Regions from separate parts of the Streptomyces sp. NBC_00440 genome, predicted to be linked through region 1. Evidence: riboswitches for the same ligand, from Rfam matches in the RefSeq annotation. Region 1 holds a riboswitch; each other region holds the start of a gene.
What was found. Region 1 has a riboswitch for cyclic di-AMP ahead of OHB13_RS13920 (transglycosylase family protein). Riboswitches for the same ligand answer to the same signal wherever they lie in the genome.

Region 1 (4,694 bases):
ATCTCCGGGCTCATCAGGGCGAGCGACCACGGCGAGCACCTGACCGAGAACGAAGCCGCGGCGATGGCGTTCATCCTGCTCTTCGCCGGGTTCGAGACGACGGTCAACCTCATCGGCAACGGTATGTACGCGCTGCTCCGCAATCCGGACCAGCGCGAGCGCCTGGAGGCGTCACTGGCGGCGGGGGAGACCGACCTCCTCGCCACCGGTGTGGAGGAACTCCTGCGCTACGACGGGCCGGTGGAGCTGGCGACCTGGCGGTTCGCCACCGAGGCGCTGACCCTGGGCGGGCAGTCCATCGCGGAGGGCGATCCCGTACTGGTCGTCCTGGCCGCGGCCGACCGCGATCCCGAGCGCTTCACCGAGCCCGACACGCTCGACCTCTCACGCACCGACAACCAGCATCTGGGGTACGGGCACGGCATCCACTACTGCCTCGGCGCGCCGCTCGCCCGGCTGGAGGCGCAGACCGCGCTCGCCACCCTGCTGCGCCGCCTGCCGGACCTGCGACTTGCGGCGGAACCTGGCGATTTGCGCTGGCGCGGCGGGCTCATCATGCGGGGATTGCGCACGCTTCCGGTGGAGTTCGATATCCCGCCCAACTGACGGCCTGACCAGTACATGGCTGACAGGGCGTCAAGAATGTGACTTTCATGTGATCTCCGCTGCATCGACTTGTGACTGGTGTTCGAGTGCGGCTACGTTCACCCCTCGACTCATCCGTCACACGGAAGGCCACCGCATGCGCACCGGGAACGGTCGGCACCGCCGCCCCCGTCAGGCTCCAGCTCTTGTCGTAGCGGCAGGAGTTACGGGCTCGGCCATCGCCCTTCCGCTGCTGGCGTCGACCGGCGCCCACGCTGCCGACGCCACGACCTGGGACCGGGTGGCGCTGTGCGAGAGCGGCGGCATCTGGAGCACCGACCTCGGCAACGGGCACTACGGCGGCCTCCAGTTCTCGCAGGCGACCTGGGACAAGTACGGAGGCGGGCAGTACGCGGCCCGCCCCGACCTGGCCAGCCGCTCCCAGCAGATAGCCGTGGCCAAGAAGGTGTACGCGGCCGAGGGTGCGACTCCCTGGGCCAGTTGTGCGGCCATCGCCGGGCTGACGAAGGACGACGCGGACAGCGCCTCCGTGGACCCGGGCTCCCCGGACACCGCGAGCCCGAGCCCCGCGAAGCCGACCGATTCCGCGAAGCCGAGCGATTCGGCCAAGCCGACCGGTTCCGCCAAGGACCCGGCGGGCGGGGACACGGACGCGGACGGTTCGAAGCAGACACCGTCGAAGCACGCGCCGTCGAAGCAGGCGAGTCCGAGCCCGTCCGATTCCCCTTCGGGCGCCCCGTCCTCCTCATCGGCCCCGTCATCCCCCACATCTGACCCCTCATCGGACACATCAGACTCTTCCGGCGATTCAGGCTCTTCGGGCACTTCGGGCACTTCGGGCACTTCTGGCCCCAGCGCATCCGCCACGCCCGGCCCCTCGGACTCGGCGGCACCCGCCGGTCCTGCTTCCGGTGACGCCCCGGGGGGCGGCAAGCACCGGGGCGGCGAGGCCACCGGTGGCTCCGGAGCGAGCCATGACGAGACCGGGCGGCACGCTTCACGCGGCGGGGAGGTGTCCCGCGATGACGCCCGTACGGACGGCAGCTACACCGTCCGCGCGGGTGACAATCTGTGGTCCATCGCGGAGGCGCACGATCTGCCCGGCGGATGGCCCGCGCTCTACGCGGCGAACCATCGGACCGTCGGAGGCGATCCGGACTTCATCGTTCCTGGCCAGAGCCTTGATCTCGACCGAAATCAGGGGTAGTTCGGACCTGTATGTCCGCTTCTGTTCGAGTGAGACATGGCTCTCGTCGGCGCTGCTGAATGTCCGGACTGTCCGCCCGGCGTACGCCGCACCTCACCTGCGGAAACAGGTCACGCGGGGTCGTAAACCAGGGATTTGCTCCCCGATGTTCATCTTTGAATATCGGGGGGTCCTGTGATTACGGTCAGACCGCTCGCACCGCGGGCCTCTTCGATCGCCACGCCGAATCCTGCCATCGGTCGAAGGGAAACAGTGACGCTAAGAAGCGCCGCAGGCAGGAGCGGGGGACCCAGGTAAGCGCCGGGGCCGGCCGTCCGTTCAGAGTCAGAGAACGGCACGAACCGGGACCGGCTTGGGGTGAAGCTGTGCGCTAGGCCGCGCAGCCGGGCAACTCATTGGCCCGAACCCGACAGCTCACCTCGTAGGCGTCGGTGAGGAGATTCTTCATGCTGTTTTCCAGCAAGTCCAAGCACCGTCGCCCCTCGAAGGCCGTCCGCGTCGCCACTCTCGCCGGTGTTGCCGGTGCCGCTGTGGCCGTACCGCTGATCGGGGCGACCTCGGCCTCCGCCGCTTCGGTCTCGACCTGGGACGCCGTCGCGCAGTGCGAGTCCGGTGGCAACTGGTCCACCAACACGGGCAACGGCTACTACGGCGGCCTCCAGTTCAACAACTCCAGCTGGGCCGCCGCCGGCGGTACGCAGTACGCCCCGCGTGCCGACCTCGCCACCAAGGGCCAGCAGATCGCCACCGCCGAGAAGCTTCTCGCCATGCAGGGTCCGGGCGCCTGGTCCTGCGCCGGTGCCGGCGGCCTGACCAGCGGCGGTCCGAGCCCGGACGTCTCCACCGGTTCGAACAGCGGCTCCTCCTCGTCGAGCGCCGACCAGCAGAGCAGCCACAGCGACCAGCAGGCCGCTTCGCGCAGCGAGGCCCGCACCAGTGCGCCGGCCGCCCCGAAGCACGCCGCTCCCCGGCACGCCGCTCCCGCCAAGATCCAGAAGGGTGACGGCGAGTACAAGGTCAAGGCCGGCGACACCCTCTCCACGATCGCCAAGGCCGAGCACGTCTCCGGTGGCTGGAAGAAGGTCTTCGACCTGAACAAGGACGTCGTGAAGGACGCCAACCTGATCTACCCCGGTCAGCAGCTCCACCTGAGCTGATATCAGCTCTCCCCAGCACCCCCGGCCCGGCGCGACTCCCCCGTACGCGCCGGGCCGGGGGTCTCTCCGCCGGAGCCGCGTCCCGGTTCCGTCCGGCGGCCCGGCGGGGGCGGTGAGGTGGTCACGGTCTGGTAAATTTGGTGACTTTCACACCGTCATACGATCTTTTGGGCCCTTTTTCGTCCCAGGGTCCGGGCGCCCTGCAGGCCTATGGCTCCGAGCCGGTTAGGCTCGTGCCGCAAGGCCAAAGAGACCCTGCGCCCATAGCGTCACATCCCAGAAGGAGATGCTAGTGCCGTCCATCGACGTCGTCGTAGCCCGGGAAATCCTGGACTCCCGAGGCAACCCCACGGTCGAGGTCGAGGTCGGCCTCGACGACGGCAGCACGGGCCGTGCCGCCGTCCCGTCCGGCGCCTCCACCGGTGCGTTCGAGGCCATCGAGCTCCGCGACGGTGACCCCAACCGTTACCAGGGCAAGGGCGTCGAGAAGGCAGTCCTCGCCGTCATCGAGCAGATCGGGCCGGAGCTCGTCGGCTACGACGCCACCGAGCAGCGCCTGATCGACCAGGCGATGTTCGACCTGGACGCGACGGAGAACAAGGGCTCGCTCGGCGCCAACGCCATCCTCGGCGTCTCGCTCGCCGTGGCACACGCCGCTTCCGAGGCTTCCGACCTCCCGCTCTTCCGCTACCTGGGCGGCCCGAACGCGCACCTACTGCCCGTTCCGATGATGAACATCCTGAACGGCGGGTCGCACGCCGACTCCAACGTCGACATCCAGGAGTTCATGATCGCGCCGATCGGCGCCGAGTCCTTCTCGGAGGCGCTGCGCTGGGGCGCCGAGGTTTACCACACCCTCAAGAAGGTCCTGAAGACCAAGGGCCTGTCGACCGGTCTCGGCGACGAGGGCGGCTTCGCGCCGAACCTGGAGTCGAACCGCGCCGCCCTCGACCTCATCCTTGAGGCCATCAAGGAGGCCGGCTACGCGCCGGGCAAGGACATCGCGCTCGCGCTCGACGTCGCCGCCTCCGAGTTCTACAAGGACGGCAAGTACGAGTTCGAGGGCAAGTCCCGCTCGGCCGCCGAGATGACCGAGTACTACGAGGAGCTCGTCGCCTCGTACCCGCTCGTCTCCATCGAGGACCCGCTGTACGAGGACGACTGGGACGGCTGGAAGGTCATCACCGACAAGCTGGGCGCCAAGGTCCAGATCGTCGGCGACGACCTCTTCGTCACCAACCCGGAGCGGCTGGCCCGCGGCATCGAGGAGGGCTCCGCCAACGCCCTGCTCGTCAAGGTCAACCAGATCGGTTCGCTGACCGAGACCCTGGACGCCGTCGAGCTCGCGCAGCGCAACGGCTTCAAGTGCATGATGTCGCACCGCTCCGGTGAGACCGAGGACGTCACCATCGCCGACCTCGCGGTCGCCGTGAACTGCGGCCAGATCAAGACCGGCGCCCCGGCCCGCTCGGACCGCGTCGCCAAGTACAACCAGCTGCTGCGCATCGAGGAGATCCTCGACGACGCCGCGGTCTACGCGGGCCGTTCGGCGTTCCCGCGCTTCCGCTCCAGCTGACACCGCCGCAGAGCTGACACCGCCGAAGAACTGAATAAAGCGCTGAATCAGCAGCAAAGGCGCAGCCACGCGCAGCCGTCCCCGTGCCCGGTCCCGTACCGTGTCCGGGGACGGACGTGCGTGTGTAACGGGGAGGCGGCATGGCAGG
Region 2 (4,694 bases), 3.2 Mb from region 1:
ACCGAACACATGGTCACCGGCCTCGACCCCTTCGACGCCCTCGCCGACCTCGTCCACCACCCCGGCGGCGTCCAGCCCGACACCGGAGGGCAACTCGGTCGGATGGGCCCCCAGGACCTGGCCTTCACGGACCCTCCAGTCGACGGGGTTCACACCCGCCGCCCGCACGGCGATACGTATCCGGCCGGGGCCCGCATGGGGCTCCTCGGCATCTATGAGTTGCAGAACGTCCGGACCGCCGAACTCGGCGAAGCTCACTTTCTTCATGCGGCCGAACGTAGCACTAACCGTTAGCGTTTAACAACGACTACGCCTTTGTAACTGATAGCATCACGGCATGACCGAGCCGCCCGGACGCCGTGAGCGCAAGAAGGCCGCGACCCGCCAGAAGATCGCTGACACCGCCCTGCGGCTGTTCCTGGAACGCGGGTACGACGCGGTGGGCATCCGCGATGTGGCCGCCGAGGCCGACGTGGCCGTCACCACGCTCTTCTCCCACTTCGCCTCGAAAGAGGCCCTGGTGTTCGAGCGGGACGACGACTTCGAGCAACGCCTCATCCAGGCGGCCACGGGCCGGGCTCCGCACGAGCCGCTCATCCCTGCGCTGCGCCGCGAGATCCTGGCCCTGGTGCGACATTGCACAGCGGACAGCGCCGCCCCGATCTGGCACATGGTGGACGGATCACCCGCCCTGCGGGAGTACGAGGAGTCGATGAGGCTGCGCCATGCGGAGTCGCTGGCAACAGCCATCGCCGCCGATCCCGGCCTGTCACGGACCACAACGGCCTGCCGGACGATCGCGAGGTTCGTGATCGACGCCTATTCACTGGCCCGCGAGGCGGCCGATCCGCAGGCCGCGGTGGACGAGATCTTCCGGATGATCGAGGCGGCCTGGGAGGTCACCTGACCTTCCCGCGCTTTCCGGACCGGGTGCCCGGCACCGGGCATCCGGGACCGGGACCGCACCGGGACATCAGAAAAGCAGAAAATAAAAAGACGGCACGGGGCTGAGCGGCGAATCCGACAGGACGGATACGGCAGGACGGATACGGCAGAGGGAAAAGCCGAAATCCCCCGCCCCTTTATCCCCTCCCCTGTATACGGCAGCACTGTTAATCAGTGATGCCCGCAATGTTTACAGCATGTTGCGAATCCCTCACGCGCCCCCGCTTCCGCAGCCGGTGCGCCGCCATGGCGCGTTCGGCGTGCACCGCGGTCAGAGCGCGGGCCCGCTCCGCGTCGCCGCGCGCCACCGCGTCCACGATCGAGCCGTGCTCCGCCCAGGACACGACAGGAAGGGCCGGCTGGTCGACCGCGTACATCCAGCTGATCTTCTGCCGCAGCTGACCGAGCAGCGTGGTCAGCGCCAAACTGCCCGACGCCTGCGCCAGCGTCTCGTGGAACCAGCCGCCGAGCGACCGCAGATCCTCGCCCTGGCCGCGCCCGGCCCGCTCCTGCCCCAGCCTGACCAGGCCGCGGAGCACCTTCAGATGGGCTTCGGTCCGCCACTGGGCGGCGCGCGCCGCCCCCATCGGCTCCAGCAGTATCCGTATCTCCAGCAGGTCGGCCGCCTCCCGCTCGGTCGGCTCGGCGACACAGGCGCCCGCGTGCCGGCGGGTGACCACGAACCCCTCGGACTCCAGGGTCCGCAGGGCTTCGCGGACCGGGACACGGGAGACGCCGTACCGGCGTGCGAGCACCTCCTCGGTCAGCCGGCCGCCCCGCTCGTACACCCCCGAGATGATGTCGTCCCGGATTGCCGTGCATACCGAATGTGCGGGAACGCGCATGACCGAACCTCCGCATCGACGCCCGCATATCGCGGTCTGTGCACACCTGTGCGGCGACTCTATGGCAGGGCATGTTAATTCCCGAAGGCCCCCGGTAAATCATGGATATCTTTTGGCCGGCCAAAAACCGGACGTACGAACACCCGGCGCGAGGAAGATATCCGTGCGAACCCCGGAACGCGTATGGCCCCGGCGCGACGAGCGCCGGGGCCATACGGGACAGCCGGGTTCAGACCTTGACGCCGTGCGAGCGCAGATACGCGACGGGATCGATGTCCGAGCCGTAGTCGGGGCCCGTGCGGGCCTCGAAGTGGAGGTGCGGGCCCGTGGCGTTGCCGGTGGCGCCGGAGAGTGCGATCTGCTGGTCCGATGTGACGGACTGGCCGACCGAGACGCCGATGGACGAGAGGTGGCCGTACTGCGTGTACGTGCCGTCGTGCATCCGGATGACGATGTTGTTGCCGTACGCGCCGCCCCAGCCGGCCTCCACGACCGTGCCCGCGCCGACGGCGTGGACCGGGGTGCCGCTCGCGGCGTGGAAGTCGATGCCGGTGTGGCTGCCGGACGACCAGAGGCTGCCGCCGGTCTTGTAGCCGGTGGAGACATACGAGTTGGCGACCGGGGCCACATAGGCGTTGAGGCGCTTGCGGGCAGCGGTCCGGGCCGCGCGCTGTTCGGCCGCCTTCTTGGCCTCGCGCTCGGCCTTCGCCTTCGCGGCTGCCGCCTCGGCCCTGGCCTTCGCCACGGCCTCGTGCTGCTGTGCGGTGGCCTGGGCGGCTATCTCGTCGGCCACGGTGTCACCGACAAGGATGGTCCGGTCGAGACGGACTTCCTGCGCCGTGGAGACCGTCGCGCTGTCGGCCATCGCCGGGGAGGCGAGGGTGCCGACGACACCGGCCGTGGCGAGGGTGGCGACTCCGGCGACGCCCGCGGTCCTGCGGGTCAGGCGCTTCGGGCCACGGTGCTTGCCGGTAGGGCGGCTGAACGCCATGAAGGGGCTGGTCCTTTCCTTCCCTCTCGCCTACCGGGTTAGCTGACGGGTTCGGAGCAGGAAGGTCTCCTACGGGCCCGCCCCTGTGGAGCGGCCCCGATTCACCCCAGGGACTGAGTGGGTCCCCGGCTCCCCGGGCTCGCGCCTGACGGGGACTCGGCGATCGCTGCCCGGCGCCGCGGTTGCGGCTTACGTCCGACGGACAGCGAGTGTGACGGTAAGTGGTCCGTCCTGGTTGCGCCAAACAGACAGCGGATTTTGTCGCACATCCCACAGACGCCCATCCCACAGACGCCAACCCGCAGGCGTACACAGCCACGCGTCCCGGAGGCCCGCACACCCCCGGCATGCAGTCGGGGCCCCGGTGGACGAACTGCCCACCGGGGCCCCGCAGATCCGGTCCGGCCGCCGGTGCCCCGGAGCGGCCGGGACTCAGCTCTCGACCACGGTCACTTCGCCGATGCCCAGCGCCCTGACCGGCTCCACGATCTGCGCGGCGTCCCCCACCAGGACCGTCACCAGCCGGTCGGCGGGGAAGGCGGAGACCACGGCGGCGGTCGCCTCGACCGTGCCGGTCGCGGCGAGGCGCGCGTACAGCTGTGCCTGGAAGTCGTCCGGCAGGTGCTGCTCGACCTGATCGGCGAGCGTGGCCGCGACCGCGGCGGCCGTCTCGTACTTCAGCGGGGCGACGCCCACCAGGTTCTGTACGGCGATGTCCCGCTCGGTGTCGGTCAGCCCGCCCGCGGCCAGCGTCCTGAGGACCTTCCAGAGGTCGTCGAGCGCGGGGCCCGTCGACTCGGTGTCCACCGAACCGCTGATGGCGAGCATGGCGGCGCCGGTGCCGTCGGGGGCGGAGCGGAGCACCTGGCTGAAGGCCCGCACGCCGTAGGTATAGCCCTTCTCCTCGCGCAGAACGCGGTCCAGACGGGAGGTGAGCGTGCCGCCCAGGCAGTACGTGCCGAGGATCTGGGCCGGCCAGACACGGTCGTGCCGGTCGGCGCCGATCCGGCCGATCAGCAGCTGGGTCTGGACCGCTCCCGGCCGGTCCACGACGATCACCCGGCCGGTGTCGTCCGCGGTGATCGGGGGCACCGGCCGGGGCGTGCCCGCGTTGCCCTTCCACTCGCCGAGGCTCTCGGCGAGCACCGCGTCCAGGTCGGTCCCCGCCAGGTCGCCGACGACCACGGCGGTGGCGGTCGCCGGCCGGACGTAGGCGTCGTAGAAGGCGCGGACGGCGGCCGCGTCGATGCGCGCCACCGTCTCCTCGGTGCCCTGGCGCGGACGCGACATGCGCGCGGTGGCCGGGAAGAGCTCCTTGGAGAGCTGCTTGGCCGCGCGGCGGGCCGGGTTGGCCAGCTCGTGCGGGATCTCGTCCAGCCGGTTGCCCACGATCCGCTCGACCTCGCTCGGGGCGAAGGCGGGCGCCCGCAGTGCGTCGGCGAGCAGACCGAGCGCCTTGGGCAGCCGGGAGACCGGCACTTCGAGGGAGACCCGGACGCCGGGGTGGTCGGCGTGCGCGTCGAGGGTGGCGCCGCAGCGCTCCAGCTCGGCGGCGAACTCCTCCGCGCTGTGCTTGTCGGTGCCCTCGGAGAGCGCCCTCGCCATGATCGTGGCGATGCCGTCGAGCCCCTCGGGCTCGGCGTCCAGCGGGGCGTCGAGGCTGATCTCGACCGCGACGACCTGCTGTCCGGGACGGTGGCAGCGCAGCACCGTCAGGCCGTTGGGCAGGGTGGAGCGCTCGGGGGCCGGGAAGGCCCAGGGCCTGGGCGCACCCGCCTGGGGCTGCGGGTGGAAGGCCATCATCACGGCCGCGGGGTCGGTCACTGGTCCGCCTCTGTGCTCTGGGTGGCTGCGGTGGCTGCGGTGGCCTCGTCGGACGCGCCGTCCGCACTGGTCTCTTCGGGCTCATCGGC
Region 3 (4,694 bases), 740 kb from region 1:
TTCACCGTGCTGACCGGCATCGGCTTCGGCATCGCGGCGCTGGCCGCCGAGGACCAGCGGCTGCGCAGGACCGGACCGCCGCTGCTCGGTCTCCTCTGCGCCATGGGCATGCACGCCCTGTGGAACAGTTCGTCGGCCTTCGGCACCTATGGCTTCTATCTGGTCTACGGCGCTTTCATGCTCCCGGTCTTCGGGATGATCACCTGGCTGGCGATCTGGACCCGCCAGCGGGAGCTGCGCACGATATCGGCCGAACTGCCCGCGTACGCGGCGGCGGGCTGGCTGGCCCCCGCGGAGCCGCTGGCGCTGTCGTCGATGCGGGCGCGCGCCATGGCACGCAGCTTCGCGGCGCGTACGTTCGGCGGAGGGTTCGGCGCGACCAGCCCGCATCTGGGCCCCCACCCGGCCCCGTACGGCCCAGGCCCGAACAGCTCAGCCCCGTACCCCTCCGGTCCGCACCCCTCCAGTCCGTACGGCCGGAGCCCGTACCACCGGCCGCCGGCGCACGCCGACGCGAAGTCACGGGCCAAGGCCGCGTCCCGTGCGGTCTCCGAGTACGAGGCCTTCGCGACGACCCTCGCCTTTCTGCGGCACAGGGCCCACCGGGGCGTGGTGGGCCCGGACTTCGAAGCGCGCGAGCAGGAGCTGCTGCACCACCTCTGGCAGCGCAAGGAGATCGCGGGGCCCGCGCTGCTCTACGCGGCGGAGGCGACCGGGCGGATACGGGTGCCGCCACCGCATCTGCACTACGGCGGCTACAACCCGTACCAGCACTGACCCCCACGGCACCCCGGCCGGATCCGGTTCGTGGCCGATCCGCTTCCGGGCCGGATCCGGTTCGTGGCCGGATCCGGTTCGTGGCCGGATCCGGTTCGTGGCCGGATCCGGTTTCTCAGGCGGAGGCCGCGGTCAGCTCCGCCACCTCGGCGTCGGTGAGCTTCAGCTCGGCCACGGCCGTCAGCGCGGGCAGCTGCCCGACCGTACGCGCCGAAGCGATCGGCGCGACGACGGTCGGCTGAGCGGCCAGCCACGCCAGGGCGACGGTCGCCACCTCGGCGCCGTGCGCCGCGGCGACCTTGTCGAGCGCGGCCAGGACCTTCGGTCCCCGCTCGGTCCCCAGGTGCTGGGCCGCACCGCCGGCCCGCACACTGTCGACGTCCACACCGGGCCGGTACTTGCCGGTGAGGAAGCCGGAGGCCAGCGCGTAGTACGGCACGGCCGCCAGACCGTGCCGGGCCGCCGCGTCCTGGAGCCCGCCCTCATAGGTGTCACGGGAGACCAGGTTGTAGTGCGGCTGGAGAGCGACGTACCTGGCCAGCCCCTCCTTCTCGGAGAACGCCATGGAGGCGTCGAGCCGCTCGGGAGACACATTGGACGCGGCGATGGCGCGCACCTTGCCCGCCTTCACCAGCTCGTCGAGGGTGGAGATGATCTCCTCGACCGGCACGGACGGGTCGTCGAAGTGCGTGTAGTAGAGGTCGATGTAGTCGGTGCGCAGCCGACGCAGCGACTCGTCGGCTGCGGCCCTGATGTTCGCCGGGGACAGCCCCTTGTACTGCGGATGCGCGCCGACCTTGGTCGCGACCACCACGTCGGCCCGGTTACCCCGTGCGGCCAGCCAGTTGCCGATGACGGTCTCGGACTCACCGCCCTTGTTGCCGGGCACCCAGGCCGAGTACGTGTCCGCGGTGTCGATGAAGTTGCCGCCGGCGGCCGTGTAGGCGTCGAGCACGTCGAAGGACTGCTTTTCGTCGGCGCTCCACCCGAAGACATTGCCACCGAGGGAGAGCGGGAAGACCTTGAGGTCGGAGGAGCCGAGTGAGCGGAGAGAAGTCATATGTCGGTCAACCCCGCGGCGGCCCGGCACTATTCCGCTGGTCCGGCGCTGTCCCGCTGATCCGCCGGTGTTCCGCAGGACCGGCCGTACGCGGGGGCCGGACCGGCCGGGTGCCCGCACACAGCGGACCGGCAGCCCTGACGCCGGGGGGATGCCGTCAGGACTGCCGGGGTGCGGGTCGCCGTGCAGCGGCGGTACGCGCAGGGGCGGGGCCGCGGTTACAGGCTGAGAGTACGGGCTGAGAGTTACGGGTTGAGGCCCTTGCCCTGGAGCCAGGTCATCGGGTCGATCGGGTCGCCGCCACCCGGCCGGACCTCCACGTGGACATGCGGGCCGGTGACGTTGCCGGTGGCTCCGACCCTGCCGATGACCTCGCCGGTGCTGACCTTCTGGCCGGCGCTGACCCCCAGCGAGGACTGGTGGCAGAACCACAGCTCCGTACCGTCGTCGAGCGTGATGACCGTGCGGTAGCCGTACGCCCCGGCCCAGCCGGCCGACTTGACCGTCCCGCTGTGCACGGCCTTGATCGGGGTACCGGTCGGGGCGGCGAAGTCGAGGCCGGTGTGGTGGCCCGACGACCACATCGAACCGCCGTCGTTGAACCGCGAGGTGAGGGTGTACGAGGAGACGGGGAGCGAGTAGCTGGCCGCCAGCTTGGCGAGCCGCTCCTTCTCCGCCTTGGCCTTGGCCTCCGCCTCGGCCTTCTTCTTGGCCGCCTTCTCCTTGGCCGCCGCCTCGTCCTGCTTCTTCGCGGCCTCCGCCGACGCCTTGTCCGCGGCTGCCTTCTCGGCTGCCGCCTTGGCCTCGTCGTCGACCGCGCCCTGCTGCTGCTCGGCCTGCTGGAGGATCCGGGCGCGGAGGGCCTCGCCCGCGTCCCCGCTGCCCTTGCCGGTGGCCGCAGCGGTGCTGAGCGCCGCGTCGGCGGCGCCCGTCTCCGTACCGCTGTGGTCCGACGAACCGCCGTCGAGGTCGGAGATCAGCGTCCCCACGCCGGGCAGCGACTCGGCATCCGGCAGCTTGTCCTTGACGGACTGCGGAAGGTCGGGGAGGGAGATCGCGACCGGCGGCTTGCTCTGGGCGCTGGCCATGCCGCCCGCACCGACGGCTGCGATCACGCCGACGCCGAGCACCGTCGAGCTGCGGGCGAGTCCGCCGCGCTGCTTGGCGACCCGGTGTTTACCGCGGACCGAACGGAGGGAATCCTCAGTGGGGTTCCACTCGTCGAATGTGCCGCCGTCCTCACCGCCGAAACCGGGAGCATCGTCGTTCGGGAAGTAAAGCGTTTCGGGGGCAGGGTTGTTGGACGCCACGGAGGCGCACTCCTTTCCTTCCTTACCGCCTACCGGGTTAGCTGACGGGTTCGGAGCAGGAAGGTCTCCTACGGGCAGCCCTTACGGAGAAGCCCGATTCACCCCAATTGGTGGTTCCCCGGTTCCCTTGCGGGATTCGGCGCGTGCGCACGGTGCCGCCTCTTGCGACGACTGGGACAACCGCGCTGCGTTATCGAACGTTAATAGACGCGAGGGCCGGATTCCAAGCTGTTCCGACTGATCGTTAACGGCTTTGGCCTGTACTTACCGGGGCATAAAGGGGCGGATTCGGGCGACTTGATCACCCTTCAGAAGCCACCGGGAAACATCGAGATTCTGATAGTGCGTCAAATGTTATGCGGTGTTGTGCAGAGGGGTGCTCTTCGATTACGGATCGTGTTGTTCGCGGTGGATGATCTCCACGGTCCTGCGCCGGTCCGGCTGCCCCTGGCCCGGACGGCCCACCGCGAGCAGCGCCATGTCGTCCGTGGAGCGCCCGCCCGTGTGCAGCCGCACGTCGTCGGTCACCGCCGTCAGCAGCTCATCGGGCCCCGGGAAGATCCGGCCGCGCAGCCGCTCCTGCGGCTCGTAGAAGGCCCCCTGCGCGTTCCTCGCCTCGGACAGGCCGTCGGTGTAGAGCAGCAGCGTGGCCCCCGGCGGGAACTCCGTCTCGTCCGCCTGGTCCGGCCAGGCCGCCAGATCGGCCAGCCCCAGCGGCAGGGCGGGATCGGCCGGCGTGAGGAGGTGGATGCCCCCGTCCGCGTACAGCAGCAGCGGCTCGGGGTGGCCCCGGTTGAGCAGCCGGATCAAGCCCTGATCGCTGCGCGGGATCTCGGCGAGCGCCGCCGTGGTGAACCCCTCGAAGGCGTCAAGTCCCTCCCGCCGCACGCCCTCACGGGTCAGCGCACGCTCCAGCCGCTGAGCGACCCGCTCGATCGTCACCTCCTGCTCGGCGGCCTCCCGGAAGGCCCCGATCACCACAGCCACAGCCTCGACGGCGCCGAGCCCCTTGCCCCGTACGTCACCGATCACCAGCCGGACCCCGTACGGGGTGTCCTGCACGGCGAAGAGATCGCCGCCGATGAAGGTGCCGGCCTGCGCCGCCTCGTACCGCGCCGCGATGTGCAGCCCGGCGATCCGCTCGGAAGGCACCGGCAGCACGGCGCGCTGCGCGGTCTCCGCCACCACGCGCGCCGACGCGAGTTCTTCGCCGCTGACCCGGATGACGCGGTTGATGATGAGGGCGACGACGGACACCGTGACGACGGTGATCATCTCCGTGATCGCCGAGGCCTTGGCCGAGGTGTCGTCGTAGCCGTGCAGCCCCACGACCGCCAGCACCGCGATGATCCCCGTGATCAGCGTGGCCCGGTACGAGAAGAGCGGGGCCGCGATCACCGGCGCGGCGACGAAGAACGGGGCAGCGGTGAACGCGGACGGCGTCAGCTGGTCGAAGGCCACCCCGCCCGCGATCAGCACGGCAGGCAGCGCCCGGACGAACCTGCGCGCCCGGCCCGAGTCCTCTCGCTGCCCCACCAGTACCCTCC

Region 2: linked by a shared signal. The riboswitch ahead of OHB13_RS28375 (M23 family metallopeptidase) and the one ahead of OHB13_RS13920 (transglycosylase family protein) in region 1 are both predicted to bind cyclic di-AMP.
Region 3: linked by a shared signal. The riboswitch ahead of OHB13_RS17365 (M23 family metallopeptidase) and the one ahead of OHB13_RS13920 (transglycosylase family protein) in region 1 are both predicted to bind cyclic di-AMP.

What each region holds. Positions count from the first base shown of each region.
Region 1 covers NZ_CP107921.1:3,116,133-3,120,826, reverse strand. Annotated here, with positions in the region: gene OHB13_RS13930 (cytochrome P450 family protein) at 1-606, shown strand, start outside; gene OHB13_RS13925 (LysM peptidoglycan-binding domain-containing protein) at 743-1,813, shown strand; cyclic di-AMP (ydaO/yuaA leader) riboswitch at 2,070-2,256, shown strand; gene OHB13_RS13920 (transglycosylase family protein) at 2,260-2,970, shown strand; gene eno (phosphopyruvate hydratase) at 3,257-4,546, shown strand; gene OHB13_RS13910 (FtsB family cell division protein) at 4,687-4,694, shown strand, end outside.
Region 2 covers NZ_CP107921.1:6,315,904-6,320,597, reverse strand. Annotated here, with positions in the region: gene OHB13_RS28390 (NADP-dependent oxidoreductase) at 1-267, opposite strand, end outside; gene OHB13_RS28385 (TetR/AcrR family transcriptional regulator) at 338-907, shown strand; gene OHB13_RS28380 (GntR family transcriptional regulator) at 1,113-1,790, opposite strand; gene OHB13_RS28375 (M23 family metallopeptidase) at 2,020-2,781, opposite strand; cyclic di-AMP (ydaO/yuaA leader) riboswitch at 2,794-2,953, opposite strand; gene OHB13_RS28370 (M16 family metallopeptidase) at 3,214-4,581, opposite strand; gene OHB13_RS28365 (M16 family metallopeptidase) at 4,602-4,694, opposite strand, start outside.
Region 3 covers NZ_CP107921.1:3,859,730-3,864,423, forward strand. Annotated here, with positions in the region: gene OHB13_RS17355 (PrsW family intramembrane metalloprotease) at 1-777, shown strand, start outside; gene OHB13_RS17360 (aldo/keto reductase) at 893-1,837, opposite strand; gene OHB13_RS17365 (M23 family metallopeptidase) at 2,083-3,147, opposite strand; cyclic di-AMP (ydaO/yuaA leader) riboswitch at 3,159-3,299, opposite strand; gene OHB13_RS17370 (PP2C family protein-serine/threonine phosphatase) at 3,535-4,694, opposite strand, start outside.